Regions from separate parts of the Gemella sp. 27098_8_155 genome, predicted to be linked through region 1. Evidence: predicted binding sites of a transcription regulator. Region 1 holds the regulator's gene; the other holds the start of a gene.
The links. The regulator CtsR, encoded in region 1, represses protease genes until heat stress. The targets are predictions, from matches to a motif close to ATGGTCAATAAAGGTCAAACA.

Region 1 (17,036 bases):
TTTCAGATAGACATTGCGTCCAGTATCTAAGCTGTAGCCAACATAAATCCCCTCATTTTCCCCCAGCATTTGAGTAGCACCAAAACCTAAACCAGCGAGGAAATCAGAGGTCACGTATTGAATATAATCATTCATATAACGCTTGCTGGCAGGTAAAAATTCTTCATGTAAGCCGAGCATATCCCCAAATGGTCGTACCAGTTTTACGCTTAAATCGTCATAAAAATCTTTCACTTCATTACAACGACGTTTGAGTTCGTCAAGATCATTTGCTGATACCCTTACCACATAAGACAGCTTGTACATAGATTCCTTGCTTTGGTCTAAATTGGTTTCCAGCTCATTCACACTTTCCAGAGCTTCCGCCACATTGGAGCTGGTTTCATTATCACTTTGCCAAGCGTGGTTATCCAAGTCTTTCAGTTCTTTCTTTTTATTGCGGACAGTAGATAGGGCTTTACGATTCGCTACAATTTCCACATTCATTGACGTATCAATCGGGAATGTAAATTGCTGTTGCTGGTAGTAGAAGATTTCAGAGGACGGGAAGTCCAGTTCTCCGACAATGCTGTTAATGGTAAAGTAAGCTACATAGACGGTTTCATCTTCCTGCTGGATTTTCAAATATCGCTGTTTTTCTTCCACCAAACAGCGAGTAGGCTTAATCAAGTCATAGTATTTAATCAGCGTTTCATTATCCAGCTTTTTCTTTGATAGATGGTACTCATACTCTTCATAGGCAGTGCCTGTCTGTCCGTAAAGGTGTTCAATCAGATAGCCGAAGTCGTCCTTATCTAACCTGCGGATTTTGAAACGACGAGAGATTTTATTTTCTAAGAGCTTTTCCATCTTCTGAAAACGCAGGATTTCATCATTACTCATACTAACAAAATCGCCCATCAGCTTATGGTTCACATCATAGACAAAATCAGACAAAGCATTTTTTGCTTCAACGGTAAGACTTTTCATAGAAAACTCCTGATCGTTGAGAAGCAACTTAAAGCCGATAAAGAAACGGTAGTTCACTTGATTTTCGCCAATCATGGATATTAAAGCGTCTGTCTGTTGGTCGATTTTGTCATAGGCAACCGCTTTGAGCTTGCCAGTGACTTCATTTTTGGAACGCTCTTGTGCAGAACGTATGCTGGATTCTGTACTGATTTGTAAAGCATGAATTTTGCCATCACGATTTTGTGCGATAAGCTGTCTGAAAGAATCATGCACTTGTATTTTCTGTTCTGGACTTAGAAATGAGTAATTGTAAGGAACAAGCTCATAGTAAGCATAACATTCCCCGTCTTTATTCCAGACGAGATTGTTTTCAATGTATTTAATTGGATATGCCATAAAATTCACTCCTAACTGCTGTAATGGCTTCTTGTGGCTGGTTTCTGCCAAGCGTTACTTTTTTTCCTGCATAGGTCAGCTTTGGTCGCAGTGCATAAGCAATGACAGACTTCAAAAATCCATAAGGCTTTTTACCATCAAAAGTTTTTGTAGACATAAACCATGTGAAAGCCACAGGAATCCCAAAGTATTTGAGAAATGCTCCCTCTATCATGGAAAGAGGGGGCAAGTTGCCAAGTATCATCACTGCAAAGAGTGACACGACAAACCATGTCATTTGCGTAAAGGTTATGGGAAACGGAAGTCTAAAATCATTGATAGAATACAGTACCTTTTCCACAGACCAGATACTGGTATAGCTTCGTATTTTCTTCATGTAATCAATCCTTTCATAAAAAATAGGGGTAGCTGATTGAGCCACCCCGTAAAATAGAAAATCTGCCAGTAGTAATGTACCGACAGATTTAATAGACGATTTCAAAAATCCCATGATTGGTTGAGATAAACGTTCCTGAAAGGTCTAAATCCCGACCATAGGCTTGATAATCAATATAGTTTTGAAGACTAGCTGGTACTTCGCCTAAAGCACCCGTTTCTTCAATGTAGTAGCGTGCCACGTCATACATATCATCACAATCGGAATGAATGATAATATCCTCTTGATGTTCGCTTAGTTCTTCAATGCTTGAAAAATGAGTGAGCAGAGCAGATAGCTCCGATTGTAATTCTTCGGGTAATTCCGATACCATTTCCCATAGTCGATTGAGTTCGCCAATGGAAGTGTATTCGTCAACCGTAAAGGGTAACTCGTAGTCATGAATGGCGTATTCCTCATATTCATCATTCAAGCCGATTTTCTCTTTGACTTCCTCAAAGTCAATGGGAAAGGTAAACCACGCACCGACCAATTCGCCCTCATTGTATTTGCCTAAATTCGCAATATAGACTTGCATATCGTCCATATATTCACGTCCTTTCTTTGTAGAGATTCAAAAATCCCTACCGCACTTCGTTTGGTGTACCATTCCTTTGCGGAACATAAGAAAACCACTTATATTCCACAAAAGAACGGTTTTATTTAAGCACCAATAATGCGATTGAATAGCTCTAGTAAAATGTCTTTTACTCCAGCAGCGTTGAAGACTAAGCCAACCGTAATAATCGCAATAATTAAAAAGCCAATCAGTTTGCTAAACTCACGCTTGAAGCCAAGATACAAGCCAATCACAACGATTGCTAAAAGCACCAGTGATTGAGCGTTTGATAGAAACCAGTTATAAAGGTTTTGTCCAAAATTCATAAAAATGTTCTCCTCTCTATATTCAATGAATTTGTATTTGAGTTATTTTTTTGTTGTTATCACGTCCTGTTCTTTTACTGACTGTTGCTTCAAAATCTGCTTGTGTCGGTCTGTCAGTTTCGCATGGTCGAGAATGTCTTTTACAACCTGCGTCTGGTTGATTTCATCAAGTTTAATCGCAACCTTTAAGGTCGGGGCAACTTGATGAGATAGCCAGTTCAGCGTCCTTTGGAAGGAGTAAGGCTCTGGTTTTGTGGTTAGTTTTAATCGTTCACGATTGTTCCCAATAAACCAAGCCCATTCTTCATTCAGTTTCCAATCAGAACGAGGTTTGGAATCGTCTTTATCTACAAAACGGATATACCGATTGATAATTTTAAAGGCGGTATGCTCTGGATTGTCATAGACGAGTAAATCACGGACTGCATAATAGGCACGCTCATTTTTCAATCGAATCTCAAAACGGTTTTTTACTTCTGCGTCTTCAATGGGAATATCATTTTTCTTGTACTGCTCGTAGTCCTTTTCATAGATACAGAAATAAACTTCACTTTGTAATGAACTGATATAGAGGGTGTTTCCCATACATTCCTTTTCCTCTTTGCGTACCAGTTCGCCACTGCGATAGCTTTTAAAACTGCGGAAGACGGAGATACATTCTTCCTGTTGGCACTTTTCAGTGAGTACAGGGATATTTAAAATCCCTGTCTTATCGTTAATGGCAAGGTCAAGGCGTTTCATCACACCGCCAGCCACCAAAACGTCCATAAAGAACTCATACCAGCTTCTTTGTTGTGCCAGAAGATAGCTTTCAAATTGTCTGCACCCACGACCTTTCAATTCCACCAGAACTCCTTTGTTCAGTTCATGGGAGCAAAGGACGAATATGTCGCCTAAAGCATAATGCTCTGAATAAGAATAGAAACCATAGTCCTCATGAAGAAAATAGGACAGTTTCAGTTGTAAGATGTTTTCGACCACCTGCTGTACGTCTGTTGTCGGAAAGCGAATTCTTACATAATCAAACAGCATTTCAAGGGGAGCGTCGGGATTGAAGCGTTCCAGAGCTTCCCAAAGGGACTGCTGTAAATCCTCTGATGGCTTGACTTTTCCTGTTTCAATATCGCTTAGATACTGCCTTGTAATACCAGTCGCAACAGCTAAACGGTTTTGAGATAGTCCATAAGCCAAGCGTTTTTCTTTTAAATGCTGTAACCAAGTTTGTTCATTCAGTAAAAATCCCTCCAATCAAAAAGGCGTATGTCAACTTTTAAAGCCCATTTGACATACGCTGAAATTTTGTAAATCCCTTGTAACCAAAGGATTTTCTAATGTTTTTTTGACTGTTTCCTGTCGATTTGTACCCCCCTGTTAGATACGGGGGGTTAAGTGCTGGCGTGGCTATTGCCACACCAGCCAGCAAGATCAGTCCACACCTGCGACTTCCGCTTCGCACGTCGCCTGCGTGGACTGTCTGCTGTTGGATAACTTTTTAATTTCCTCCAAGAAATCATATCCTTTTGGTACAAGGGGAGTATAAAACTCTGATATGACACTTGTTCCTACATCAACATAGCCACGACCTTTGATTCGCTTTAAGAAGAAATCCTTTTGTACGTCACTGCCAAACATCATGCCATAGCCCATTTCAGACATACGACCTAAAGCCACTCTGAAATTAAACTGATCACGGATTCCGTCGCCTAAATATTTTGCGTCTGGACGTTGACAAGCCAGTATTAGAAAGAAGCCAGCTTGACGACCTAACATGACAATCTGTTTCAGCTTATTCATAACTGCGGTGTTTTCTTTTGTTCCCAGCATTTCCATGAAAGCGACGTATTCATCAAAGATTAAGAAGTGTGCCGGGAGACCTAAGTAAGCATAATTTTTGCCAGTCTTATAGTTCTTCATCTGCTTCATTTCCTCACTACGTTTCATCATTTCTTCATAGAATGTTTCAATGCAAGAAAGCAAGTCTTCTTTTCTATAGTAGACATTTGCCATCACAGAACCTAAGTCCGCAAGATCAGCATTTTTCGGGTCAAGAATATACAGTTTTGAATCTGTATGAAGCAAGGCTTCAATCAGTGTCAGTATAAAGTAAGTTTTACCGCCACCTGTACCACCAGCAATCAACATATGAGGGAGCTTATCATATTCCCACCATACGTTTTTCATTAAGCGAAGTTTACCATCTTTAGCTTCTACTTCATCAATAGAAATACGACTGGCTATGGTGTCATAGAGCAAAGTATATTCCACATAGGAATCCTTTAACTCTTTATCCGTCAGCTCACAGTACAAGCCACTCTCTAATTTCTTTTCCAAGTGTAAGAGTTGGTCTTGATATTTTCCCAGCGTGATTTCCACCCGTATCTGTATCAAGCCATTTTTAAGTCGATAATACATTTTAGGGAAGTAGGTTATCTTTTCCTTTGTACGACCAGCACTATCTTTAAAGAAACCCTCTGTTTTGACCTGTTCAGATTCATACCACTTGTTTTCAAGTATCATCTTTGCCAGTTTTTGACGGTGGTAAAGTTGTTTAACCGTATCATAGCGAACCCGTTTGAATACAAACGCTACCAGCAAGCAGATAAGAATTGCGACACTGAAACTGATAATTAAATAGGGAATGTCAATCTTATCTGCTTGTGATAGGTTAAAATCCTGCCAGTTGATCTGCTGGATTGTCTTCACATGAAACAGTCCGACAACCAGCAGGAAAACAGGCAGGAGTGACGCTATCGTAAAATGAAAGACTAAATCTTTACCAGATGGGCGAATCCTTTTACCACGCTGTTTCATGCGAAAAAGTCTCCTTTCTACCTAGCGACTATTTGTCTTGTGTCGGTTCTTTCTTTGCTTGTGGTTGAGCTTTGAATGAACTAGAATCCTTTGTCAGCACAATATCGTCTGCCTTGATATACCAGTCAACATCTGCTCCTTGATAGGTGGCAGTAGCAACGGTGTCCGCAATGGGATTGATAAGTTCCACCCGTGCGTTATAATCAAACTCTTTCAAAGGCACGCTGGCAGGAATACTTACTTGAATCATGCGTCCTTGTCCTTTGGATTTTAAGTCATAGGTACGTTCCTTGATTTCATCTGAAACCGACCCGTCTTCATTTTGGATTCTCACTTCACGACGTAGAGCAGAGAATTTCAATTCTCCAAAAGTCGTGTCTTTATCTAATACAATGCCATTTGCTAATCTCATCATTTTTCCTCTCTTTCTTTATTCTTTTATCATGTCGTCAGCATGTAAAAGGTAATTTGTAAAACCACGAGTGCCGATTTTGTAGCCCTCTGCGGTAATACGTGGATTGACTAACTTCACACGTTCCTCAAAGCCGAAATGTTTTTCGCCAGCTTCAGCAGGAAGCACCACCACAATATCATCTGCTCTTTGAACATCAGAATAGAGATTATAGCTTCTTGATAAGACAGTTAGCCGTCCGTTGATTCTTCGCTGAACGACTTTATCCTCGCCAGCAAATTCTAAATTGCCGAATGTTTTTTCCATGTTGGGAATCACAAATTTAAGTTCCATATTTTTACCTATCCTTTCTTTTTTATTGGCTGAATGAATGTTTGATGGTCTTAAAGAGTGGGGAACGACCTTTTGATTCTTGATTTTTTGTTTTCATAAGTTCACTTCCTTTCAAAATCGGGTAAAAAAATAGACACCTCATTTTTTGAAGTGTCTACCTATTAAATATTCAAATTTTATTGGAAGTATCTTTATATCTTCACTTTTCAAGGATAAATCGTCGTATCAAAGCTCATTCATAAGTAGTAAATTAGTAGTAAATTGAGTGGTTTTGACCTTGATAAAGTGTGATAAGTCCAGTTTTTATGCGGATAACTAGATTTTTATGCTATTTTTATCGCAAAAATAGTATAGAAAGGAAGAAGATGAAGAATTTAAAGTTTGATGGAACCCAGTTAAAATATATAGCTATAATTGCTATGACAATTGATCATTTAGCATGGCTATTATATCCAGGTTTAGTTAAAGAACCGATACCAGTAATTATGCACATAGTAGGACGTTTAACAGCACCGATTATGTGGTATTTTATTGCAGAAGGATGTTATTATACAAAAGATATTAAAAAATATTTCTTTAGGATTATGAGTTTTGCTGTTATCAGTCACTTTGCTTTTTGTTTCGGTTTAGGTATACCATTTGATATAACAACAGGAAGTATATTTAATAAAACTAGTGTCTTATTCCCATTGGCGATGTCGGTTGCATTAATCGCAATTTTTAGAAATGAGAAGATAAATAATACATTAAAGATTTTAGCAATTATTGTTTTCTGTTTATTAACGTTTGTAGCGGATTGGTCTTCAATAGCTCTAATGATGCCATTCTTTTTATATAATCATAGAGATAATAAAAAACAACAAATACTTGACTATGTTATCTGGATAAGTGTTTATGCAGCTATTTATATTATATTTATAGATGTATTTTATGGAGTACTACAGTTTTCAACTTTATTCTCTTTACCATTATTAATGAGATATGATGGCACTAGAGGAAAACATATTGGTTCTAAGTGGTTCTTCTACTACTATTATCCAATACATTTAGCTATTATAGGTATATTTAGAATAATATTATATGGAAATATTTCATTGGTACTTTAGAAATAGTATGGACTTAGCAAATCAAAAGAACATGGATAGGTTTAATACAACAAAAATCTAATATAGGGGTTCCTTATTAAGACAAAACTTAATAAGGAACTTTTTTACATATATTGTGATATTAATTTGTAGTAAAAAAGTGAAGGATATAATATAATTAGAATACTATAAATAATAAGTTTCGAAAGGATAAAATGAATAATAAAGAAGAAAAAGTTCAATGCCAAAAGTTATGGGCAAATAATAAATACTTAGTTCTAAGTCACTCAAGTAAAATATACTTAGAAATTAGAACGTATTTAAAGCAAGAAGAAGTATCACTGAGTAAAGTGAGTGAACTTATAAATCAAGCAATAAGTTTACCAGAAGATAAAGGACAAGTAACGAATGCACTTCATCATGTCTGGGGATATTTTAAAAAATTTGCAACAAAAGAAGAAAAAGATCATTTTTTTGAAATGATTGAAGAATATCATAATAATAAATATAAAAAAGAAGGTTTGATAAATGAAGTAAAATATCTTCTAAAGAAATATCCAAATAGATATTTGGAAGAATCTACTTTTATCAATGGAGGACAAGATGAGACTTTGGCATGAAGAACTAATATCAAAACTACCAAGGCAACAACTTTTAGGTCAACATAGAGAATGCTGCGCATTAAGAGGAAATGGTTGGGGTAAGAAACATGCAACGGTAGATTATGTATTTGAACATAAGCCATTTTTCCTTTTTAAGTATCATGAATTAATCATGCAGGAAATGAAGAATAGAGGATATAATGTTAGTAAAGAATGGCTAGATAAAAATTATAGAGGAAAAATTTGTGCTCCTCACAACGATCTAAAAGAGTATAAAATAAATAAGCCGATTTATAAAGAACACGATGCAGCATACTATGATGAGTGTATTGAGAATTTAGCTCAAAAGGATATTTTTATCTGGTAGTAATTAAGAAAAGATTGTTTTATTGACAATTAATAATAAAAGTAGTAATATTAATTTACTTGCAAACGCAAGTAAATTAAGAGGTGACAAATGAATAATGAAGAAGTAGTAAATAAATGGATAGCATTTCATAGTAATATGAAACAAATAAGTACTGAATTAGAAGATGCCTTATCAAAAGGAGAGCATCCAATAACTTTAAATGAATACTATAGCTTACATTACTTGAATGAAACCGAAGGAAATATATTAAGAATGACAGATTTAAGTACTAAGATTTCATTAAGTTTAAGTGCAACATCAAGAATGTTAGCTAAATTTGAGAATACGTGTGGTGTAATAGAAAGATTTTCTTCTGCTGAGGATAAGAGAGGTGTATGTATAAAATTAACACCTAAAGGAAAAAAGTACCTAGAAAATACTACAAGTATAGTTACAGATGTATTAAATAGAAATAGTGATAAAATATAAAATCAGAATTTATTATTTTGATTTTTATATTTTACTAATGTACTTGTTTGTGCAAGCAAATATTTTCAAATAAAAGTTAGGAGAATTAAAATGACAAAATTAACAAATCAACCAGTAAAAGATAGAGCAGAACATAATGCATATTTTCCATCAGACTATTCTTTGAGTATATATACAAGCCCTGTGACAAATTTTGATGGTTTTAAATTTGAAAACACATATAGTGGTGAAAAGAATAAAATTTTAATGATAGCGACAGATGAAAGATATTTACAAATGTCTAATGGAAAGTATTTTTCGACAGGTAATCACCCTGTAGAAACATTATTACCAATGTTACATATGGATGCTGCTGGATTTGAGATAGATATTGTTACTTTATCAGGAAACTCTGTAAAATTAGAGATGTGGGCAATGCCAGAAAAAGATGAAAATGTTATGAAGCTTTATAATAAATATATAGAAAAATTTGAGAATCCTCTTAAATTAGATAGAATTTTGGAGAATATTACTTCAGAAAATTCACCTTATTCAGGTGTTTTCATACCAGGTGGTCATGGTGCAATGATTAACTTGCCTGAAAGTAGAGAAGTAAAAGAGGTTCTTAAATGGGCAATTAAAGAGAATAAAAAAATCATAACACTTTGTCATGGTCCAGCTGCATTAATTTCAGGAAATATTGATGAATCAGAGTTCTTATTTAAAAATTATGAAATGACTGTTTTCCCAGATAGTATAGATGAGGGAGCAAACCAAGAAATTGGCTATATGCCAGGAAAATTAAAATGGTTATTAGCTGAAAAGCTAGAAAGTTTGGGTGCGAAAATAGTAAATGAAGCAATAAGCGGTCAGGTTCATATAGATAGAAACTTAATAACTGGAGACAGTCCTCTTGCAGCAAATCAACTAGGAATTGTAGCTGTAGATGAGTTGTTAAAAATGGTAAATAAATAGAGGTGATAATTATGAAAATTTCAATTTTAAATTTAGCTCCATTAAGACAGGGGCAGAATTTTAAAGATGCTATTGACGCAATGGTTAAATTAGCTAAAAAGGCTGATGAATTAGGATATGAAAGATATTGGATTGCAGAACATCATAATACTAAAAGTGTAGCAAGTAGTGCGACACAATTACTAATACAACGTACATTAGATAATACAAAAAATATTAGAGTAGGATCAGGTGGAGTAATGTTGCCTAATCATAGTCCGTATATAGTTGCTGAACAATATGGAACTTTAGAGACTCTTTATCCAGGAAGAGTTGATTTAGGTTTAGGTCGTGCTCCAGGTACTGATTATAACACTGCGCGAGCTATTAGAAGAAACACAAATAGAGAGATGGATTTTAAAAAAGAAGTCGTGGAGCTATCTGGGTATTTTAAAGATACAAGACCTGTTCATGCATATCCAGCTGCTGGGCTTGATGTTCCACTATACATACTAGGTTCAAGTACTGATAGTGCATATGTAGCTGCTGAGCTAGGATTACCTTATTCATTTGCATCGCATTTTGCTCCAGCTATGATGGAAAATGCAGTAACAATTTATAGACATTACTTTAAACCATCAGAAGTTTTAAGTGAGCCGTATGTAATTTTAGGTGCTAATGCAGTTGTTGCAGATACCGATGAAGAAGCAAAAAGATTATCAACAACTCAGATTCAATCATTTTTAAATATCATTACAAGTAATCCTCAAGGTATGGTTCCTCCAGTACAATCGGAAGAAGCGGTTTGGAAAAATTATATAGCTACAACTAAAGTGCCACATTTTGGGCCAATTGCATTTGAACATGATGAGATAGTTGATCATGAGAAAGCTGTCGTTGATCAGATGACAAAAATCTCATTTATTGGTAATAAGGAAACTGTGAAAAATCAAATTTTAGATTTGAAAAATAGGGTAGAGTTCGATGAATTAATGATAAATTCATATATTTATGACGAAAAAGCACAGCATCATTCATATGAACTATTAAAAGAGGTTATCGATGATATTAATGGATAGGTTATTGGTGAATTTAGAAATACTACTTCTTAATTGCTAAAATTTATAATTTCTTGAAAACTAAATTGATGACAAAAGTAGATAATTAGTGTATTATGAAATCAAATAAACTTAATAATAGTAAAAAAGAGGTAAATTATGGAAAAATATCTAATTAATGACGAATTTGTCAATGTAAAATCAAGAGTAGATGAATATTTAGAAAAAAATAACATTCACCAATTTTTAAATATAAACCAAGGGGAATATGCTAAAAATGTTGGTTTAGAATTAGAGGATATTCAATATGTAGTTTTTGGTAATCCAAAAGTAGGAACTTTACTAATGCAAGATGACTTATATCTAAGTTTTAACCTACCACTTAAATTATTACTTATTAAGAGAGATGATAAAACAGAAGTATTATATGAAAAACCTACTTCATGGTTAAAAGAAGAACATTCTGATAGAATAAAAGACATTTTACCAAAAATGGATAATTTGTATTTAGATATCATTAAGTATCTAGAAGTATAATTAAGAATTGTTTATTTTAGATAAGAAAATTAAATAAGGAGAATTATAGATAAAATTGATTTTCTATAATTCTTCTTTTTTATGTGAATATAAATCTAAAACTAGTTTTATCAATGGTTATTGAGAGTATTTTATGATAAACTGTTATTATTATACATAGGAGGTATGAAGAATGTTAAAAACAAATTTTTTAGATATAGAACTATCTAACCCATTAATGAATGCATCAGGGGTACACTGTATGACGACTAGGGAGTTAGATGAATTAGCGAATAGTGAAGCGGGGGCTTTTGTTACAAAAACTGCAACTCGTGATTATAGAGAAGGTAATCCTGAGCCTAGATATTATGATACTGCTTTAGGAAGTATAAATTCAATGGGGTTGCCAAATAATGGCTTAGATTACTATTTAGATTATGTTATTGAACGCCAAAGAGCAGGTGCAAAATTACAGTTTTTATCTGTAACAGGTATGAGTTATGATGAAAATATTGCTCTATTAAAAAAAATTCAAGAGAGTGAATATGAAGGTGTGACTGAATTTAATCTATCGTGCCCAAATGTACCAGGAAAGCCTCAGATTGCTTATGATTTTGAACTTACAGATAAATTATTGGCTGAGGTATTCACATTTTTTACAAAACCTATTGGGGTAAAACTACCTCCGTATTTCGATATTGCTCATTTTGATGAAATGGCTAAAATTCTTAATAAATATCCTCTTACATATGTGAATAGTGTAAATAGTGTAGGGAATGGTTTATATATTGATTTAGATAAAGAACAAGTAGTTATCAAACCTAAAGGTGGATTTGGTGGACTAGGAGGAGAATATATAAAACCAACTGCATTAGCTAATGTTCGTGCATTTAGGGAACGCTTGAATCCTAGTATAAAAATTATTGGAACTGGTGGAGTTATAAATGGTAAAGATGTATTTGAACATATTCTATGTGGTGCTGATTTAGTGCAAGTAGGAACAACTCTTCATAAGGAAGGAGTTTCAGTTTTTGCTAGACTAACTAAAGAGCTTCAAGAAGTGATGAAAGAAAAAGGGTACTCAAGTTTAGATGACTTTAGAGGTAAATTAAAGGTAATAGAATAAATAATTAGCATATATATAGTATAAATTTTAATTAACGATGAAGATGTAACAGAAAAAATAGATAACACTTGAAAATAATTTTGAAAATTGTTATTATATATTGTATAGACAAAATATAGCACATATAAAGGCAAGAATATGGCTTGCAAGTTTCTACCATCAGACCGTAAATTTGATGACTATGGGCATTCTTATTATAATATTATTGGAGTTGGCCCAAAAATCCTAGATTTTAAAAAAGTTTACAAGAAAACTCATAGACGCAGTGGTTTATTGATATCTAAAATCGCTTTATAAAAGCTCTTTAGATATCTAATAAACTGTGCGGGGGTGACTCGACAAAATCGATTTCCCCGAAATCACGATTTTTGAGTCACTCCCATTTATTTGTAGTAGAATTTTAAATCGCCTATAAGTAATTATAGGCGATTTTTTGTATTTATATAGTTATATTTGTCAAAAAATAATATATAACTAAGGAGATAAGAATTTTGAAAACTTTTATTTTAAGTTTACAACATGTACTAGCAATGTATGCAGGAGCAGTTATTGTTCCGATAATTGTGGCTGGTGGATTAGGTCTTTCAGCAGAACAAACAACTTATTTAGTGTCAGTTGATATTTTCATGTGTGGGGTGGCTACATTTCTACAAGTTTATAAAGGTAAATTTACAGGTATTGGTTTACCTGTTGTTCTTGGATGTACTTTTACTGCAGTAGCACCGATGATAGCTATAGGTAATAGTTCTGGATTACCAACTATGTATGGAGCTATTTTCGTTTCTGGGTTGGTTGTTGTATTAATAGCACCGTTTTTTGCGAAGGTGGCTAAATTATTCCCTCCTGTTGTTACAGGAAGTGTAGTAACGATTATTGGTATTACTTTAGTGCCTGTTGCGATGAATTATATTGCAGGAGGAGAAGGATCAAAAGATTTCGGGAATCCAAAAAATATTTTACTAGCATGTATTACTTTAGCAATTATTTTAGTAATATATAAATTTACTACTGGATTTATCCAATCAATTGCTATTCTTCTAGGATTAGTATCTGGTACAGTTATTGCTAGTTTTATGGGATTGGTGAGTTTATCAGAAGTATCACAAGCGGGTTGGTTCCAACATCCAACACCATTTAAATTTACTGGTTTTGAATTTAATATGAGTGCTATTTTAACATTTGTTATAGTGGGGATTGTTAGTATGATTGAATCAACTGGTGTATATTATGCCCTAGGAAATATTTGTAATCAAGAAGTTAAAGAACCTGATTTACGAAGAGGTTACTTAGCTGAAGGTTTAGCTGTAATGATAGGTTCATTAGTAAATGCATTCCCGTATACAACTTATTCTCAAAATGTAGGTCTTGTGCAAATTTCAGGTGTGAAAAGTAAAAAAGTGATGTATGTAATGGTACTTTTACTACTAGTTTTTGGATCTATTCCAAAAATCGGAGCTTTAGCTACAATTGTACCTCAACCAGTATTGGGAGGAGCGATGATTAGTATGTTTGGTATGGTTCTAGCATATGGAGTTAAGATGTTAGGTAATACAGACTTTGCTAAACAGGAAAATCTTATGATAATAGCTTGTTCAGTGGGATTAGGACTGGGTGTCACTACAGTACCAACAGCATTTGCACAATTACCAAGTTTTGTTCGTATGTTTACTGATAGTGGTATAGTACTAGGAACAATAGTTGCTATTATAATGAATTTAATATTTAATAGAAGATCAAAAATTAATAAATAATTAGTTAACTGTAGATTATGATTTAGATACAGAAACTTATTAGAATTTAAAATGAGAATGACTTTATAATATCGATTAAGACAATATTTCGATTTTATAAAAACGTTCTCTTTTTTTATGTGTTTAGGCTTAAAAATCAATGTTTTTTGTGTACAAAATATTGTAGATGTAGTATAATTTAATAAAGGTCAATTTTAGTCAATAAAGGAGGTGCCCTTATGAATAATAATATGACAGATATTCTTGAACAATATATTATGAACTTATTTAATGAGGCAACAGAGGATCATATAATTATTAAAAGAAGTAATGTCGCACAAAAATTTGACTGTGTACCATCCCAATTAAATTATGTAATAAAAACGAGATTTACTCCGGAGCATGGATTTATTATAGAAAGTAAACGTGGTGGGGGAGGATTTATTAGAATTACTAAAATAACCCTTCACAAAAATAAAGATTACATAGACTATTTAATTGAGACAATAGATAATGAAATTTTAGAGGTAGATGAAGCTATGAGAATAGCTAAAATTCTACTTGAAAAAGAATACATAGATAAATTTGATTACAATCATTTTATAGATAGCGTAGAGATTATTACAGAAGTGCATAATCAGTTTTTAGAGCATATTGATGAAAATAGTGCTGAAGAGATGATTTCTAAAACAAAAGCGAATTTAAAAGATTTAACAATAAGATTTTTAACAAATATAAAATATAATAAGAGAGGATAAGGTTATGTACATAAGATTTAATGAAACGGCCCTTATGGTGCTAACGACAGCAAAAGAAGAAGCTAATGATTTTGGTGTTAAGGCCGTAGGAACTGAACACTTACTATTAGCTATGTTGAGTATGAATAATACATTGTCATGTAAAACACTTAATAAATATGGTGTTTATTATGATGACTTCAGAAAAAACGTAGTAGACTTTTATGAAGCAGAATTAGAAGGTACTGATTTTTATCGTAATGTTTTAATGAAGATAGATTATACAAATGGAGCTGTTAGAACTATAGAAAAAAGTCAACAATTTGCAGATGATACATCTAGTTTTGTAGTTACAAGCGAGCACTTACTATTATCTTTACTTAATGAGAAAACAGGGACTGCGGTTCGTTTATTAACTGATAAGTTAGGAGTTAATGTTGATGCATTAATTACGGAACTATTTGAATTATTAAAACAAAGCCAAGGATTACTGTCTAAATTATTTGATGGATTTAAAAAATTAGAAGCACCAGAAGATAGTTCAGCAAAAACTAAAACTTTAAATTCATTAGCTAAAGATTTAACTAAAGATGCATTTAATAACAAATTAGATCCGGTTTTAGCACGTGATAAAGAAATTACTCGTATGATAGAGATTTTAAATAGACGTACTAAGAATAATCCGGTATTGATTGGAGAACCTGGAGTTGGGAAAACAGCTATTGTTGAAGGTTTAGCAGAAAGAATAGTATCTCAAAATGTTCCGAGTAATTTATTAGGTAAGAGAGTTATGGTTCTAGATATGGGAACTTTACTTGCAGGTACTAAGTATCGTGGTGAATTTGAAGAAAGATTAAAAAATATCATTACTGAAATAGAAGATGCAGGAGATATTATTTTATTTATCGATGAAATTCATACGATAATTGGAGCTGGAGGGACTGAAGGTAGTGCCGATGCATCAAACATCCTAAAACCAGCATTATCACGTGGTTTAATTCAATGTATAGGAGCTACAACTACTGAAGAATATAGAAAATATTTTGAAAAAGATGCAGCTTTAGAACGTAGATTCCAACCGATTAAAGTTGAAGAACCAAATACAGAAGATTCAATTAAAATTCTTGAAGGATTACGTCATAAATATGAAGAACATCATAATGTGGAAATTTTAGATGAAGCTTTAGATGCAGCGGTTAAGTTAAGTACAACATATATTACTGATAGATGTTTACCAGATAAAGCAATTGACCTTATCGATGAAGCTTGTTCTAAAGTTAAATTAAGATTTTATAAATCTCCAGAAAAATTAAAAGAATATGAAGATGAATTAAGTCGTTTAAATAAAGAAAAAGATAGAGCTGTAATTAATCAAGAATTCGAAATAGCAGCTAAAAAACGTGATGAAGTTAACCAAGTAATTAGTAAAATTGAACAATTTAAAATTTCTTGGCAAGACAGTTTATCAAAAGATAAAATTAAAATTAGTGCTGAGCATGTAGCTGAAGTTCTTGCTGCTTGGACTGGTGTACCTGTTACTAAATTAACAGAAACAGAAAGTGAAAGACTTTTAAAACTAGAAGAAATTTTACACAAACGAGTTATTGGACAAGATGAAGCTGTAGTAAGTCTAGCAAAAGCAGTTAGAAGAGCGAGAAGTGGGTTCAAAGCACCGAATAGACCGATAGGAAGTTTTATTTTCTTAGGCCCTACAGGGGTAGGGAAAACAGAACTTGCGAAAAGTTTATCTGAAGCATTGTTTAGTTCAGAAGATAATATGATACGTATTGATATGAGTGAGTATATGGAACCACACTCAATTAGTAGACTTGTGGGAGCTCCTCCAGGTTATGTGGGATATGAGGAAGCAGGACAACTATCAGAACAAGTTCGTCAAAAACCATATTCTGTAGTACTATTTGATGAAATTGAAAAAGCTCACCCATCGATCTTTAATATTCTATTACAAGTGTTGGATGACGGACGTTTAACAGATGCTTCAGGTCGCGTAGTAGATTTCAAAAATACTATCATTATCATGACTTCAAATGTTGGAGTAAGTGAACTAAATGATCAAAAATTCGTAGGATTTGGTGGAAGTGAATCAATTAAAAATGATTACAAAAATGTTCAGAATACTATGATGGAAGCATTGAAAAAACAATATCGTCCAGAATTCTTAAATAGAATAGATGATATTATTGTCTT
Region 2 (17,036 bases), on a different contig from region 1:
AAGAATGGGAATTAGAATATGTAAAAGACCCGTTTTATATATTTGAAAATCTACATTTACTTTCTAGAAAATTTGAAAAAAATAAGATTTTACAAACAGTATCGTGGATGATACCTAATAAAGATGGAAAAGTAGAGGAAAGTTCAGGTTTTAATGCATTTGATGGCTCAAGTAAGATTGGGAAAAGTACTAGAGAAAAGAGAATAAAAAAAGTAGAAAAATATCTTAGAGACAATTTTAGTATTGAGGACAGTAATGTTATAATTGATTTATTAAAAAAAATATTGATTGAAAATAATAAAACGGCAGAGAAGAAAGAACTAAGATTCAATCTAATAAATTATATTAAAAATCTAAATGATGACTATTTAACATATGAAATTGAAAAAATGGTGTATAGACCTGTAGGAGAAGTGTATATTCCCATACCAGATTCTAAAAATTTCCATAAGAATTTTCCAGATTTTTTTGCTAAGGATGCAGGGAAATTAGAAGAAGGTAAATCTTCATTAGCGTTGTCAAAGGAAAATAGAACATTTAAACTTAAATTTATTTCTTCTGGAAACGTAATAGATGCATATATCAACCAAGACTCAGGGAAGGCTATTCAATCAATCGATAGACAAGATATTTTGGGTGAGTGGTTGTTAAGAGGAGTATTCCAATTAGAAGAAAGAGAATTACTTACTTCAGAACGATTAGCTGAGTTACATATAAATGCAATAAGATTTATAAAGTATGTAGATACAGATGAAATTGGGATTGAGTTTATTTGGATAGACGAAAAAAATCCGCCAGAAGATGCAATAGGGTGGGTTTCAAAAAATAAAATATCAAATATTGAAAAAATAAAAACTAACAGAAAATTAAACAAAAATATATCTAGAAAAGTTGCTGCTCCACGAGAAGATAGTGATTATTCTTATTAAGTATTTTGTGTTATTAAATTCAAAATTAAAGTTATAGATTTTTAATATACAATTAAAATAATAAAAATGAATGGAGTAGAGTATTATGAAATTAAAAAAATTATTAATAGTATTAATAGCGTCTAGTTTATTAATAAGTGGATGTTCAACAATGAAGGAAGAGAAGAAAGAAAATCCCGTTAGAAATGAAACCAACAATGGGAAGGTTAATTCATCTAGTAGGGATGGTGAATATACATTTAAAGACGGAAAAGTAATAATGAGGGATATTGATTTAAGAATTACTAAATATAAAATAATTCCTGTTGGTGCTGAAGGTAATGAATATGGTGATACTCCGGTAATTGCATTTTGGTATGATACAACAAATAAGAGTGATAAAGATACAATTTCACCTACAGTTGCTTGGTTAGCCGCTTTTCCAAACGATGCAGTTCAAGATATTGATAAAAATAAATTGAATAGACTTCAAGTAGCAGCTCATCCAGATAGAAAATTAGTGAAGGATCAGTCTGCTATTATTAAGAAAGGTGGAACTGTTTCAGGAGCTATAGCCTATAAACTTGCTGATTTGTCTACACCAGTTAAACTTACTGCATATAAAGGCGTAGATCGAATTGAACTAGGTAGCCAAGAATTTGCTGTGAAATAAAATAAATTTTATTCGGATTGACCTTATATCAGTCCGAATTTTTTGACGAATTTATAATCTTTTATACCTATTTCAACCCCAACCATTAATTATTTTTAATTATTTCTCCAATATGAAATTATTTCCTAAAATACTGGTATTAACGTATTTGTAATACGTTTTCAATTTGGCAAAATTCATTTTGCCTACTTTGATATTGTTCGTTGACTAGGCAGAATGTATAATGAGTTCATAAGATAAAAGTAAAAAACAAAAGGAGATTTATACTTATGAGCGAAAATAAAAGTAGTTTAAAAGTTTTAGTTCAAAAAGTCGGTACTGCTCTTTCAAGTATGGTAATGCCTAACATTGGAGCATTCATAGCTTGGGGATTAATTACTGCATTATTTATACCAACAGGATGGCTGCCAAACGCAAAACTTGCGGCATTAGTTGCACCAATGATATTCTTCCTGTTACCACTATTAATTTCTTATTCAGCTGGTAAAAACGTTCATGATGAACGTGGAGGAGTGGTAGCGGCGATTGCTACTATGGGTGTTATTGTTGGAACAGTGACAATTACAGAAAAAGGTTTAGGTGGAACACCAATGTTCCTAGGAGCTATGGTTATGGGACCTATCGCAGCTCACCTAATGAAAAAATTTGACAAAGCAGTTCAACCAAAAATTAAAACTGGATTAGAGATGTTAGTAAATAACTTCTCAGCTGGTATTCTTGGATTTATCTTAGCTATTTTAGGATTCTTTGGAATTGGACCTATTGTTAAAGTTATTACAAATGCACTTAGTGCTGGTGTAGATGTGATTATTAATGCGCATTTATTACCACTTGCTAACGTGTTTATCGAACCAGCAAAAATCTTATTCTTAAACAATGCGATTAACCACGGTATATTAACACCAATCGCAACTGAACAAGCATTAAATACTGGTAAATCAGTTCTATACTTATTAGAAGCTAACCCAGGTGTTGGATTAGGTATCTTACTAGCTTACATGTTCTTCGGAAAAGGTTCTGCTAAAGCTTCTGCTCCAGGGGCAGCAATCATCCACTTCATCGGTGGTATCCACGAAATCTACTTCCCTTACATTTTAATGAAACCTGCATTAATCTTCGCAGCTATGGCAGGTGGAGTAAGTGGTACAGCAACATTCCAATTATTAGGTGCAGGTCTTCGTGCTCCAGCATCACCAGGTAGTATTTTAGCAGTACTTGCTCAAACAGCAACTGGAAGTTACTTTGCTGTAGTTGCTGGTGTAGTAGTATCTACTTTAGTAACATTCGTAATCGCAAGTATTATTTTAAAACGTGATAAAGGTGATGGAGATTTAGAATCAGCTCAAAGCAAAGTAAGCAACATGAAAGCTGAATCAAAAGGTCAAGACGTAGCAGCTGATACTGCAAGTGAAACTTCTTATGCTGATGTTAAAAGAATCATCTTCGCTTGTGATGCAGGAATGGGAAGTTCAGCGATGGGTGCTTCTATCCTACGTAACAAAGTGAAAAAAGCTGGACTTGATTATGAAGTAACAAATGTAGCGATTAGAAATCTAAATGAGGAAAGTGGATTATTAATCGTAACTCAAAACGAATTAACGCCAAGAGCGAAACAAATGAATGGAAAAGCTCTACACGTATCTGTAGATAATTTCCTAAACAGTCCAAAATACGATGAAATCGTTGAGAATTTGCAAAAATAGAAAAATAACTATATAATATTTTGTAAATAGAGACGGTAGTGTTCATGACTTCTTCTTAGATAAGGCGATATGCATTACTAAGAGGGAGTCATATTTTTATTATGAAAGAAAGTTTTGGATATTTTTGAATGGAGGTCATATGTTTAACGAACGTGAAAAACTAATATTACAAGTTTTGTTGAAAAATACTGATGAAGCACTTAGTATAAAAGAGATAGCTAAGGCTACAAAAATAAAAGAAAGAACACTTTATAGAGAGATTAAAAACTTAGAGAGTTCATTAGATCAACTTGGAATTGATTTAACGAAAGAAAAGTCTAAGTATGTACTAAAAGGTGATTTATCTGAGCTGGATTCTTCGCTATTTGAAGCTAGTTTTGAAGATTATGCATATTCAACAGAAACTAGATTAAATTTAATATTATGCTTTTTAATTTTAAGTGAAGATACTTCGATTAAAGATATTTCTGAAAAACTGATGTTAAGTTATAATACTGTTGCAACTGCAATAGGTACTATAGAAAAGATTTTATCTGATTACAAGTTGACATTGATTAGAAAAAAAGGACAGGGTATTGAAATAGAAGGTAGTGAGGTAGATCGAAGAGTACTTCTTATTTCATTGCTATGTAATGAGATTAGTGATGAGGAATTTTTCACTAGATTAAATGATCGTAGTATTTTATCAAGTAATCCATTCATTAAATTCTTGAACTTTGATTTTTTAAAAAAGGTATTTTATGAAAATAAACATCTTGATGTGTTTAAAATATATACTGATTCAAGTATTAAGAAAATCCTTATAAGTTTAAATGTAGTTTTTCTTCGAATGTCTTATCCAACTGATATTAAAGAAAATATTACGAAACAAGAATATGATAGTATAAAATCACTACTAACCGCTTCTAAAGATATAATTGACTTCGATATTACAGATGATATAATCCAATTCCTTGTCAAAATATTAAAAACATGTCGTTTAATCGAACAACTTTCATATTTAAATGATAAGTATTCATATACTCTAGTATATAAGATTAGTCTGTTGATAAAATATGTATCTGAAAAAATGAATGTGGATTTTACACAAGATACGAATCTTTCTAGCGGTCTTATCGCTCATGTTGAATCTGCGATAAAAAGACATCAGATGAACCTAACAGAGGAGAATGATGAATTACAAGATTTTGTATTGAAAAATTATAATGAGCTATATCTTGTAATTAAATCAGAACTGTTAGTTGTTTTTGATGAAATAATGTTTAATTCTACGGAGTTAAGTTATATCGTTATACATTTTGCTTCTAGTTATGAACAAATTTATAGAAAGAATTTTATTCGTGCTCTTGTAATATGCGCTAGTGGAATAGGAAGTTCAAAAATTTTAGGTAGTCAGATTAGAAAAAATATTCCTGAAATAAAAAATCTAGAATATACAATTCCTAGTAAGGTAACTAAACCTTTAGTAAACAATTATGACGTAGTTATATCTACAATCGAACTGGAACAAGATGTCGATTACTTATTAATCCCGACTATACTAAAAGAAAAAGATATAAACTTAATTCGCGAAAAAATATTATCTAGTAGAAGTTTCAAAAGAAATAATACTGTTAAAAGAGAGAATATTGTCAATATTGATAAGTTTAGCAGTGCGTGTCGAATTATTTTGAAAAACACTGAGTATGTTGAAACAGACAGCCAAGCCAACTATGAAGGAATATTAAAAGGTATTTTAACTGATTCGACACTGAATATCACTAATAAAAATGAAGTCTTAGATAGTTTGTTAGAAAGACATAATAAAAGTTCTGTAGTTATTCCTAATACGAACATAGCTCTTTTCCATACGTTAAATAATGATATCGAAGAACCGTTTGTTATTATTAGTTCATTAAATGATCGTATCGTTATGAAGGATTCAATGGAAAGTGATCAGATTATTGATAATTTTATAGTGATGGTCAGTCAAAATCAACAAGAATTTACAGATTTGCTTAGTCAAATTAGTATTGCGATATTAGATGATGAGGTATTTACTAAAGCTCTAGCTAGTAAGAATAAAGACTTTATCCTTACAAAGATTGAACTAATCTTGAAAAATTATATTTTACAGTTATAGTTATAATAGCGATTTGGAAATTAATTTCAGGTCGCTATTTTGTTATAAATGAAGTTCATATATAGCGATATTTTAAAGTGATTTACTGCTGAATTAATTTTTTTTCAGTATTTATAACTCTATTTTGGCAAAAAGTGTTTTGCCGACTTTGATATTGTTTAGAAGGATAACTAAAGGTATAATTAACTTATAAGAAACAGAACAAGAAAACTCGAAGGAGAAATGAAGATGAATTTAACAAAAAAAGATATTAGGTTAGGGCAAGAAATTAGTAATAAAGAAGAAGCGATTAGAAAAGCAGGAGAAATCTTAGTAGAAAATGGATATGTAGATAGTGATTACATCCCTGCGATGTTAGAAAGAGAAGAAATCGTATCAACTTACATGGGGAACTTTATTGCGATTCCTCATGGAACAGATGAAGCAAAAAAATCAATTAAAAGCACAGGAATTTCTATTATTCAAATTCCAGGTGGGGTTTCATTTGCTAAACCTGAAGATACAGAAGACAAGATGGTATTCGTAGTATTCGGTATAGCTGGTAAAGACGGTGAGCATTTAGAATTATTATCAAAAATAGCAATCTTCTGTTCAGAACAAGAAAATGTTATAAAATTAGTAAACGCTGCTACTGAAGAAGAAGTTATTACTTTATTATCAGAAGTTGAATAATTAAAAATAAAATTAGTAAGAAGGTATTACAATGAAAAATTTACATTTTGGTGCAGGAAATATCGGACGTGGATTCATAGGAGAATTATTAAATAAATCTGGATATCACATTACTTTTGTAGATATTAATAAAGATGTGGTTAATGATTTAAAACGCCGTGATACATACACTATTAGAATATTAGATGAAAATATCGAAGAAGTTGAACTTAATAACTTTGATGCTTTAAACATTGCTGAAGAAAAAGAACAACTTTATACAGCAATAGGTGAAGTAGAATTAATTACTACTTCTATAGGTCCGAATGTTCTGCCTATCATAGCTAAAGACATCGCAGAAGGATTAAAATTAAAAGTAGAGAATAATAATACTAAATTATTAGATATTATCGCTTGTGAAAATATGATTTCTGGATCTGAATTTTTAAAAACAGAAGTATTTAAACACCTTTCAGAACAAGAACAAGAGTTTGTTAATAAATATGTAGGATTCCCAAATTCGGCAGTAGATAGAATCGTACCAGCTCAAAAACATGATGATGTTCTTCTAGTTGAAGTGGAGAAATTCTGTGAATGGGTTATAGAAGCGGATAAAATTAAAGTAGAAAGTAATAGAAATATTGAACAAGTACACTACGTAGAAGATCTTAATCCATTTATTGAAAGAAAACTATTTACGGTAAATACAGGGCATGCAGCACTAAGCTATATTGCGAATTACTTAGGTATTGAGTTAGTCTCAGATGGTGCTAAACATGCTGACGTAAGAAAAGATTTCATTGCTGTATTAGAAGAAACTAGTGCATTACTTGAGAAAAAATGGGGATTCGATAAAGCAGAGATGGAAGCTTATAGAAATAAAACAATCAAACGCTTTGAAAATCCTCGTATTGTAGATAATGTTTCTAGAATTTGTCGTACTCCTATAAGAAAATTAGGGTATAATGAAAGATTTATTAAACCTATTAGAGAGGCAGAAGAATTAGGATTATCAAATAGTGCTTTATTAAAAGCTTGTTCATATATTCTTACATTTAAATCTGAAGAAGATGAACAATCTGTAAAACTTGAACAACTAATTAAAGAAAAAGGTGTTATTGAAGCTTTAAGTGAAGTAACAGAATTGACGGACACAGCCTTATTAAATAAAATTAAAGAAGGTTATGAAAAATTAGTTTAATAATACATACAAGTATCTCTATAGTAAAATTATGGCATGACGTGTATACATAAGAATGAAATAGTATGTATTATTAGAAATTTATATATAAAATAATAATCGAAAGTCTTTGGAATTATTGATTCTAAAGACTTTTCGCATTGTTTTAGAAAAAATAAAAATATACGTTGTAGCTATTGACATTACTACTAAAGATGGTATCATTGTAGCATGAGTTAATAATAGATTATAAAATGAAAATTTGGTGATGATAGAAAAAAGGGAATAAGCTCTTTTAAGAATTAATAGGAATTTTTTATGAAGTATCTAGTATTAATAAAACGTTAGAGAACTATTAAATATCGTTAGAATCCGATGTTTAAAGAGAAATGAAGAGAATTATATTATATATGTATAAAGAAATGTTACAGGAGAGAAATTAATGAAATACAGAAAAGAGAAGTTTGTCATCGATGATAAAGAATGTATTGGATATATAACTGATGGTGCAAAATACTTATTAATTCAACCTGTTGATGAACATGACATAGAAGTATTGGATAATGAAGTAGCAGAAATTCAAAAAAATACAGAAAAACAATTCTCACTTATTGCTTTTAAAATAGAGGATTGGAATAATGAACTTTCTCCTTGGGAAGCACCTCCAGCATTTGGAAATAAATCTTTCGGTTCTGGTACTAAAGATACTTTAGAATTTATTGAAAGTAGATTAATACCAATGGTTAAAGAAAAATATAATCTAGATGATGAAATTATATTTATTCTAGGTGGTTATTCTTTAGCAGGTTTATTTAGTCTTTGGAGTGCGTATAAGTCAAATACATTTTCAGGTATTGTGGCGGCTTCTCCGTCTGTTTGGTTTAATGGTTGGGAAGAATTTATGAATAATAATACGCCATTAAGTAACACTATTTATCTAAGCCTAGGTGATACTGAAGAGAAGACGAAAAATAAAGTAATGTCTAAAGTAGGAGATAATATTAGAAATCAGGAACAACTATTAAAAAATGATAATATAAATACAATATTAGAATGGAATAAAGGTGGTCATTTCAGTAATTCAGATTTACGTGTAGCTAAAGCATTTATATGGTGTATTGAAAATGTTTAATTAGAAATATTAATTAATTTTAAAATAAAAAAGAAAGAATAGATTGTAAATGAGTAGATAGATTTTAATAAAGCTTATTTTCTTTCATTCTATTCTTTTTCACGTTATAATTAAGTTACTATTACTAGAAATTTTCGGAGGTAACATATGAATGAAGTAATTAAAACGATGCTAGATCATCGTACGACTCGTAGTTTTGTAAAAGGAAACGAACTTCCTAAAGAACACCTTGAGCAAATCATCGCTAGTTCTAAACAAGGTTCTAGTTGGATGAATGGTCAACACTATAGTATTATCGTAACTACAGGTGAGACTAAACAACAAATCGCTGATTTAATTCGTGATAAAGCACCTGGTAATGCTGCTCATATTGAAAATTCAGCTGCGTTCTTACTATATTGTTTAGATTATACTAACATCAAACTAGCGTTTGAAATTGAAGGTGTAGAGTTTGATATTTCTAATCAATATGAACCACTACTTATCGGTACTTTAGATGTTGGTATTGCGATGCAAAATGCCGCTTTAGCTGCTGAGTCTTTAGGATACGGAATTGTCTATTGCGGTGGAGTAAGAGGTTTTGGAGATAGGATTTCTGAATTACTAAATATTCCAAAAAATGCTCTGTTCCTATGTGGACTAAGTATCGGCGTTAAAGATGAAGAGTTATCTACGGAAAAAGTTAAACCTAGATTACCAGAAGAGGCTAATGTAGGATACAATGAATTTCCTAAATCAAACGTAGAAGTATTAAAAGAATACCGTCAAACTATGGTAGAGTTTGCTGAAGCACGTGAGACAAAAACATGGACTAAGAAATTCGCTGACTTCTATGCACAACCTTCAGGAATAGAAAAAGTAACTAAAGAACTATTAGAAAAAAATGGTTTTGTTAGTGAGAAGGAATAATAAGGTTAATTATAAAGGAAAGTATGTAAATGAACATATTTAAATTCTTTAAAAGATTTATTAAACAACCTGAAAACATAGTTGTTGATTTTAGAAAAATTACATCAACAGAAGATATTAGTAATATGAATGAATTTATTGCTGTGGATCTTGAGACTACAGGATTAAGTTCATATGAAGATAAAATATTGGAAATAGGTGCTGCTCATTTTAAAGACGGTAAGATAATTAATAAGTTTAACATGCTTATAAATCCTAAAATTCCAATTTCTGCAAAAATCACTAGTATAAATGGCATTACTAATGAAATGGTAAAGAATGAACTATGTGAGTATGAAGTTATCAAATCTTTTTATGATTTTGTTAAGATTCCTACTAGCAGGGGAGTAATTTTTTGTGCACACAATGCTAAGTTTGATTTTGGATTTCTAGAGAATGCTTTTAATAGAAATAAAATAAGTTTAAGTTTGAAGTATATGGATACTTTACAATTAGCAAAATTATATATAGAAGATATAAAAAATTATAAGCAAAGTACTTTGGAAGAATATTTCAATATTAGTAATGAAAAATCACATAGAGCTCTTACCGATGCAATGGCATGTGGTGAAATATTTATAAGTTTGATTGAATTATATAGATTAAAACGTAAAGATGGTCCAATAAATTATAGAAAAAAGAAAAATATACCAACAGATGAAGATTTACAAGTTTGTGCCCATATTCTATATGTCCTTAAAAGTAATGGAATAGACATTGGAACTATATCATTTTTTAGAAATAGTTCAAATTATGTTGATATTAGAGTTAATGGTGTAAATTTCTTAAGGTTTAAAATTTCCAAAAAAGGTAAATATATTATATGTGATAAGAGTAAAATAGATTTTAATGAGTATGTTAATGAAGATTGCACTGAAACGGAAGGTGGAATTAATTATGTTAGAATATTCTTTTCGAATTCTATGTTATTAGATAGATTGTCTGCTTATATTTTTGATTCTTATAATGAAGGAATAGAGAGATGGAATAGTATTTTAGAGTATGGTTTGGATGATGATTTTGAGGAATATTTAGTTAACTCCACAAGTATTGATGAAGTGAAAATGAATGAATTACTTCTTGAAGCAAAGGAAATTGATGATACTGTTGAGGTTAAAACAAAAGAAAAGTTTAAAATTAATCAAGTAGTATTAACGAAAAAAGCTGAAAGAATTCCATTAACTGAAATAGGGAATATTGACGATTGGGATAGAGGGTTTGATGAAGGATTTCCGTTTTATCTAGAAGGTGAAGATGAAAGAAAAGCAGGAAATTTAAAAGAGTCTATAAAATTATTTGATATAGCAAGGGAAAAAGGTTATAGTGCACCTGCATTATATCGCTCTTATGCTATGGCGTACAGAAAAATTAAAGACTACGAAAATGAAATACTTATCCTACAAGAAGGTATAGAAAGAGATGAAAGACATAGAGATTCATTAGAAGGAAGATTAAATAAAGCTATTGAATTACTATATAAAAAACAAAATTCTAAGAAATAAAATTTAAAGTGAAACATTGGTAATACTATGATATTACTGATGTTTTTCTTTTTTAAATTTTTTTCAAAAAAACTATTGTCAAAAAAAGTCAAACATGTTATAATTAATTTAAGGTCAAAGAAGGTCAAAAAGATAAAACTTAAATATATCCCATAAAACCTTTTAGTTTATTAAATATTTAGTTGTATCTTTTGAGGACAGTATCTTTATTATATTAGAGATACTGGTTAACTAATAAAAGCACCTTTTGATCTAATAATTTAATCAAAGGAGATTTACAATGGATATTAATAGTTTTACTAATAGTGTGAAAGAAATCTTAGCGAAATCTTCCGAATTTGCAACAGATAAAAAAAGTCAAAGTATTACGAGTGAGATGTTCTTAAAAGCGGCTCTTACTGGTAGTAATTTATATAGTGATATATTAGGAAGAGTAAATGTTGATAAGGTAAATTTAACTCATGAGTTAGATAACGAGATTGCAAAAGTAAATAGTGTAGAAGGAGACAATATCAATTACGCTAGTTACCTAAGTAATGATTTGAATGCTTTATTAATAGAAGCTAATAAATATAAAGAGAAATATGAAGATAAATTTATTTCGTGTGAACATATTGTTCTTGCGAGTTATTTGAAAAATAGTATAGTAAAAAAATATATCGATAAGGTGACAACGTTAAAAGATTTAGTAGCTGTTATCGATAATATCAGAGGAGGTAAAAAAGTTATGAACGAAAATCCAGAAAACAACTACGAAGTTTTAGAAAAATATGGTCGTGATCTTGTAGAGGCTGCACGTAGTGGTAAAATTGATCCTGTAATAGGACGTGATGAAGAAATAAGAAATGTAATTAGAATTTTATCAAGAAAAACAAAAAATAATCCAGTGTTGATAGGGGAACCTGGGGTAGGTAAAACTGCGATTGTTGAGGCACTGGCTCAACGTATTGTGCGCGGTGATGTACCTGAAAGTCTTAAAGACAAAACTGTATTCGAACTTGACCTTACTAGTTTAGTAGCAGGAGCTAAATATCGTGGTGAGTTCGAAGAACGACTAAAAGCTGTATTAAAAGAAGTTAAAGAACAAGATGGAAAAATAATTCTATTTATCGATGAAATTCATATGCTTGTTGGTGCAGGTAAAACTGATGGAGCAATGGATGCTGGTAATATCTTAAAACCAATGCTTGCTCGTGGTGAACTTCACTGTATCGGTGCTACAACTCTTAATGAATATCGTCAATATATCGAAAAAGACTCTGCATTAGAACGTCGTTTCCAAAAAGTTCTTGTTAAAGAACCAACAGTAGAAGACACAATTTCAATTCTACGTGGTCTTAAAGAAAGATTCGAAGTATACCACGGTGTGAAAATCTCTGACCGTGCTATTGTAGAAGCTGCAGAATTATCTAACAGATATATTACTGATAGATTCTTACCGGACAAAGCTATCGATTTAATCGACCAAGCTTGTGCTACTATTAAAACTGAAAACTCTTCTAACCCAGCTGAATTGGATACAATCAATCGTAAAGTTATGCAACTAGAAATAGAAGAAAAAGCCTTAAGTAGTGAAGATGACGAAGTATCACAACGTCGTTTAGAAAACTTAAAAGAAGAGTTGGCTAACCTAAAAGAAGAACAAAATAAACTTCAACTTCAAGTTGATAGTGAAAAAGAAAAATTATCAGCTGTTAAAAATCTTCGTGAAAAAATCGACAGAGTTAAAGTTGAATTAGAGCAAGCTCAAAACAGCTATAACTTAGAAAAAGCTTCTGAGTTACAATATTCTACTTTACCAAAATTAACTCAAGAGTTAGAAGAATTAGAAGAAAAATCTAAACATGAAGAATATAAACTTCTAAAACAAGAAGTTACTGAAGATGAAATTGGATTTATCGTAAGTCAAATGACTGGTATTCCTGTAACTCGTCTAGTAGAAACTGAAAAAGAAAAATTATTACATCTTGCTGATACAATTCATGAAAAAGTAATAGGTCAAGATGAAGCTGTAGAGAGTGTAACTAACGCAATCTTACGTTCTCGTGCTGGTATCGCTGATCCGAATAGACCAATCGGTAGCTTCCTATTCTTAGGTCCTACAGGGGTAGGTAAAACTGAGCTTGCTAAAGCATTAGCTCTTAACTTATTCGATGATGAACGTAATATCGTGCGTATCGACATGAGTGAATACATGGAAAAACACTCAGTTAGCCGTTTAATCGGAGCACCTCCAGGATACATCGGATATGAAGAAGGTGGTCAACTTACTGAAAGTGTAAGACGTAATCCTTACAGCATTATCTTAATGGACGAAATCGAAAAAGCTCACCCAGATGTGTTCAATATCTTACTACAATTATTAGACGAAGGTACACTTACTGATTCTAAAGGTGTAGTAGTAGATTTTAAAAATACAATTATTATCATGACTTCTAACATTGGTTCATTAGAACTATTAGAAGAAGTTAAAGACGGTGTAATTTCTGAAGAAACTCGTAAAAATGTTACTAACCAACTTTACGGATACTTCAAACCAGAAATCCTTAACCGTATGGATGATATAATTATCTTTAAACCATTAACTGAAGATAATATTAAAGGAATTGCTAATAAACTTCTTGATGAATTAGTAAGACGTGTTGCAAGTAGAAATATTGAATTAACATATGATGAAAAAGTTTCTGCTTGGGTGGCAACAGCAGGATTCGATATAAAATTCGGTGCTCGTCCACTTAAACGATTCATCCAAAGTCAAATCGAAAATAAACTTTCAGTTGAATTAATCCGCCATGGTATCGAAGATGGAATGGAAATCCACTTAGACTATGTAGATGATCAATTGAAAATTGATATTAAATAGATTGTCTAATAAATTTAGGGCTGGAAAATTATTCCCAGCCCTAAATTTTGTATATATAGTATGTTAGTCACAATTTCCAGAAGACCATATATAGCCTAAATTATAATGATAGAATTTAAATTTAGTGTAAAAGTAAGAAGAGGAATTTATAAAACAAATCAAAAAAAACGTGCCAATAAAATCTTAAAAAGTATGGTTAGAAAACATTCAGTCTTCTAATTATGAAATACTCGTCATATAAATCTACCAAAGAATTGATTGATTATAAAATTCCCCGATACTTTGTAGTTGATTTATACTGTTTAATACTTTACCATTGATCATATGAACGTACATATTCTGAAATCAAGTCTTCTCCCCAACCTAATACAATTTCTTCTGAAAATAGTTCAATTTTTTGGTTAAATTCAGAATACAATACTCCATTTTCCTTATAGAATATACGGAATGATTTCGCTATTTTATTTTTAGAATAAATATGATATTTAATTTCCACATTACAATACTTTTCGTTATCTTTTGCTGAATGATAATCGATGTAAATATAAATTCTATCAAATTTTTGTTCATAAAGAGAATGTTCGATATCATTTTCCACATTTATTGAAGTATAATCTACTCCATTTTTTGATTTATTTTTATATTCGGATAATATCGTAGAAATTAACTCTAAGTTATATTCATCGTTTAACTTTTCTAATGCTTTGACAAAGGTTGTACTAAATGTATTAACTAGTAATGCATTTTTCTTTTTTATTTCTTGTATATAAATTTTTCTTTTTTCTTCGAATTGTAAAACTTCCATTTTTAATATTTCATTACTATTTATTTTTGGTTTTTTAAGAAATTTTTCAATTAAAATAATTAATTCATCATAATCTGATCTTTCATCAGGATTATAATTTAAACAAATTGATATAATATTATTTGCGAAAATCATATCAGGGTTATTAACAAATTTTTTTGCTAAATCAAATTCTTTTAGATGCCAAAGATTTGATAGTAAAAAATTATTTTCTTCACCATTAATCATATACCAAATAACTTTTCCGATTGAAAATATATCCCCTTTATGATTAACATTGTCAATTCTGCCTTTTTCATATTCTGGAGCAATAAACATTCTTGCACCTATCGCAGTTTCGGCTGGAGTCAATCTTTCTTTTTCTTTATCTAAATAGCAAATCCCAAAATCTGTTAAAAACAACTTATAATCTTCTCCATTTTTTTCATATAAAATATTATCTGGTTTAATATCTCTATGATAAATAGGATTTTCAAATTTTGAAATTTTATTCAATGCACGTAAAATGGGCAATAGTAGTTCTAAAGTTTTTTTAACCTCACCTTTTGTGTAAGTTAATAAATCATTAAGATTACCATGATATATTTTCATTTCTATATAAGATTTTGTAACATCCTTAGAATCAACAAAAACATCATAAACTTCTACTATACCATCAATAGGATTATCTTTAAAAAATCCCATTATTTTTAATTCTAATTTAAATCTATCTATTTTTTCTTTAGAAGAAATATTTCTTAAAAACTTCTTAGCTGTTGAATTTTCAGTAAAATAAATATTTGAATTTCCACCTTTTTTATCTGGTTTTTTATCCATTGTAATACCCCTTTAATAATTATTATACATTTTTATTATTAAATCTCTTAAATACTTATTGATAAGTTTCATTTTCTGCTTTTCTCTAGTTTTTACAGAATTTTTAATCATCAATTACTCGCTTAGATATGAATAATATCTTATGTTATCTTATAATTATATCATATTGAGCTGAATATTTATGGAAAATAACAACTTCTACAGAAAAGAAAAATATACTCTTTGCTGTAGGTTTAATTTTAAATATAATTTTTAGTGAATAACCTAATTGAATTAAATAAATTTATATAATTTCTAATAACATGAAAATCAGTTAAATTAGAATCCACTATTCAAATTTTAAATATAAATTATTCATTAAGTATTAGACATGAAGAGAAGAATGCTTGAATAATTGTCTGTATATGAGAATTTTTACTTGGATTAAAAAATGTTATATTCTAATAGAATTTAAACTAATTCTATTAGAATACCGTAAAATTCTAATATTGTTTATTGTATAATAGAAAACTTTAAAATATTACAGTAGAAGTTATTTTTTAGTTTAGTTATAGTTGTAAAGAGAGAAGTTTACTTGTATAATTGTAATAATAGTTATTTATAAAAAGTGTAAAATAATGAATAGAATAATCTTTTGTACTGAATTTATTCTAGAATTAGTAATAGATGTTTTAATGTATAATTATATAGAAGATAAATAGATAGGAGAACAGTATATGAAAATAGCGGTTATGGCTGGAACACCGATTGATTCGAAATTAGGTGCTGAGTTACTAAATTCATACGGCTATGATAATGTAGTTTTAGTACCAATTTCTAATAATCCAGTAGAACAAACTACGTTCCAAGCATTAGAAGATGAAGAACGTGAAAATATTATTGTAAAGATTATTGATGAATTAAAAGAGAAAGGTTGCGACGCAATCTTTGTATATTGTAACTCACTTAGCTCGGTTGTCGATTTCGATAGATTGGCAGAAAAAATGAATATTTCTATTATTACTCCTATGCAAATGTATAGAAATCTAGGTCTTGAGTATAAGTATCTCGCTGTAATGGCGGCTAACTCTCATGGTCTTACGGGTGTTGAGAACAATCTTTATGTATCGAATCCGCGTCTACGTGTATTAGGACTATCGATGTTGGAGCTTGTTAAAGCGATAGAAGAGGGGAATAAACCTGAACAAATAGTTGATGATTTCAACTTTAAGACACTGTTTAATTATTTCGAATTAACTAATGTAGAAGCAGTTGTTCTTGGATGTACTCATTTTCCTTATATCAAAAAAGAACTTGAGAAAATTACTAACCTTCATATCATTGATGTAGGGGTATTTATGATAGAGAGTTTAAAGAGAAAGAATATATAGAATGCCAATAGGAATAATGATTAATACGATTGCTATATTCTTAGGTGGTATAGCTGGAGCTCTTTTAGGAGATAAATTACCTGAAAAATATAAAGAACAATTAAATATGATTTTTGGACTTTGTTCAATGGGAATGGGAATAGCGTCAATTGGACTTATGAAATATATGCCAGCGGTAATATTCGCGATTATTATAGGGACATTGGTTGGATTATTCTTTAATCTTGGAGATTTAGTATATAGAGCTTGTGCAAAATTGCAAAAACTTATGGTGAAAGTTGTTCCAAAAACAAATACTTCTATGTCAGAGACTGAATTTTTAGCTACATTGATTACGGTTATTGTACTATTTTGTTCTAGCGG

Region 2: a site for CtsR is predicted at 10,930-10,950, ahead of clpB (ATP-dependent chaperone ClpB). Genes of this name have one in related genera too.

Annotation. Positions count from the first base shown of each region.
Region 1 is NZ_JAPWCA010000009.1:2,565-19,600, forward strand. It holds gene tcpF (conjugal transfer ATPase TcpF) at 1-1,347, opposite strand, end outside; gene O5Y44_RS05105 (conjugal transfer protein) at 1,331-1,837, opposite strand; gene O5Y44_RS05110 (antirestriction protein ArdA) at 1,812-2,309, opposite strand; gene O5Y44_RS05115 (hypothetical protein) at 2,426-2,647, opposite strand; gene mobT (MobT family relaxase) at 2,690-3,895, opposite strand; gene O5Y44_RS05130 (FtsK/SpoIIIE domain-containing protein) at 4,073-5,458, opposite strand; gene O5Y44_RS05135 (YdcP family protein) at 5,487-5,870, opposite strand; gene O5Y44_RS05140 (YdcP family protein) at 5,889-6,203, opposite strand; gene O5Y44_RS05145 (TraX family protein) at 6,569-7,309, shown strand; gene O5Y44_RS05150 (YbgA family protein) at 7,504-7,908, shown strand; gene O5Y44_RS05155 (TIGR02328 family protein) at 7,892-8,257, shown strand; gene O5Y44_RS05160 (MarR family winged helix-turn-helix transcriptional regulator) at 8,348-8,728, shown strand; gene hchA (glyoxalase III HchA) at 8,819-9,682, shown strand; gene O5Y44_RS05170 (LLM class flavin-dependent oxidoreductase) at 9,694-10,740, shown strand; gene O5Y44_RS05175 (DUF302 domain-containing protein) at 10,879-11,256, shown strand; gene O5Y44_RS05180 (dihydroorotate oxidase) at 11,429-12,361, shown strand; purine riboswitch at 12,462-12,563, shown strand; gene O5Y44_RS05185 (nucleobase:cation symporter-2 family protein) at 12,853-14,112, shown strand; gene O5Y44_RS05190 (CtsR family transcriptional regulator) at 14,331-14,849, shown strand; gene O5Y44_RS05195 (ATP-dependent Clp protease ATP-binding subunit) at 14,854-17,036, shown strand, end outside.
Region 2 is NZ_JAPWCA010000005.1:114,567-131,602, forward strand. It holds gene O5Y44_RS03810 (hypothetical protein) at 1-929, shown strand, start outside; gene O5Y44_RS03815 (DUF5067 domain-containing protein) at 1,015-1,581, shown strand; gene O5Y44_RS03820 (PTS mannitol transporter subunit IIBC) at 1,851-3,284, shown strand; gene O5Y44_RS03825 (BglG family transcription antiterminator) at 3,424-5,406, shown strand; gene O5Y44_RS03830 (PTS mannitol transporter subunit IIA) at 5,635-6,078, shown strand; gene O5Y44_RS03835 (mannitol-1-phosphate 5-dehydrogenase) at 6,110-7,258, shown strand; gene O5Y44_RS03840 (alpha/beta hydrolase) at 7,680-8,369, shown strand; gene O5Y44_RS03845 (nitroreductase family protein) at 8,517-9,278, shown strand; gene O5Y44_RS03850 (3'-5' exonuclease) at 9,308-10,819, shown strand; gene clpB (ATP-dependent chaperone ClpB) at 11,100-13,682, shown strand; gene O5Y44_RS03860 (protein kinase domain-containing protein) at 13,993-15,303, opposite strand; gene O5Y44_RS03865 (glutamate racemase) at 16,020-16,673, shown strand; gene O5Y44_RS03870 (DUF554 domain-containing protein) at 16,675-17,036, shown strand, end outside.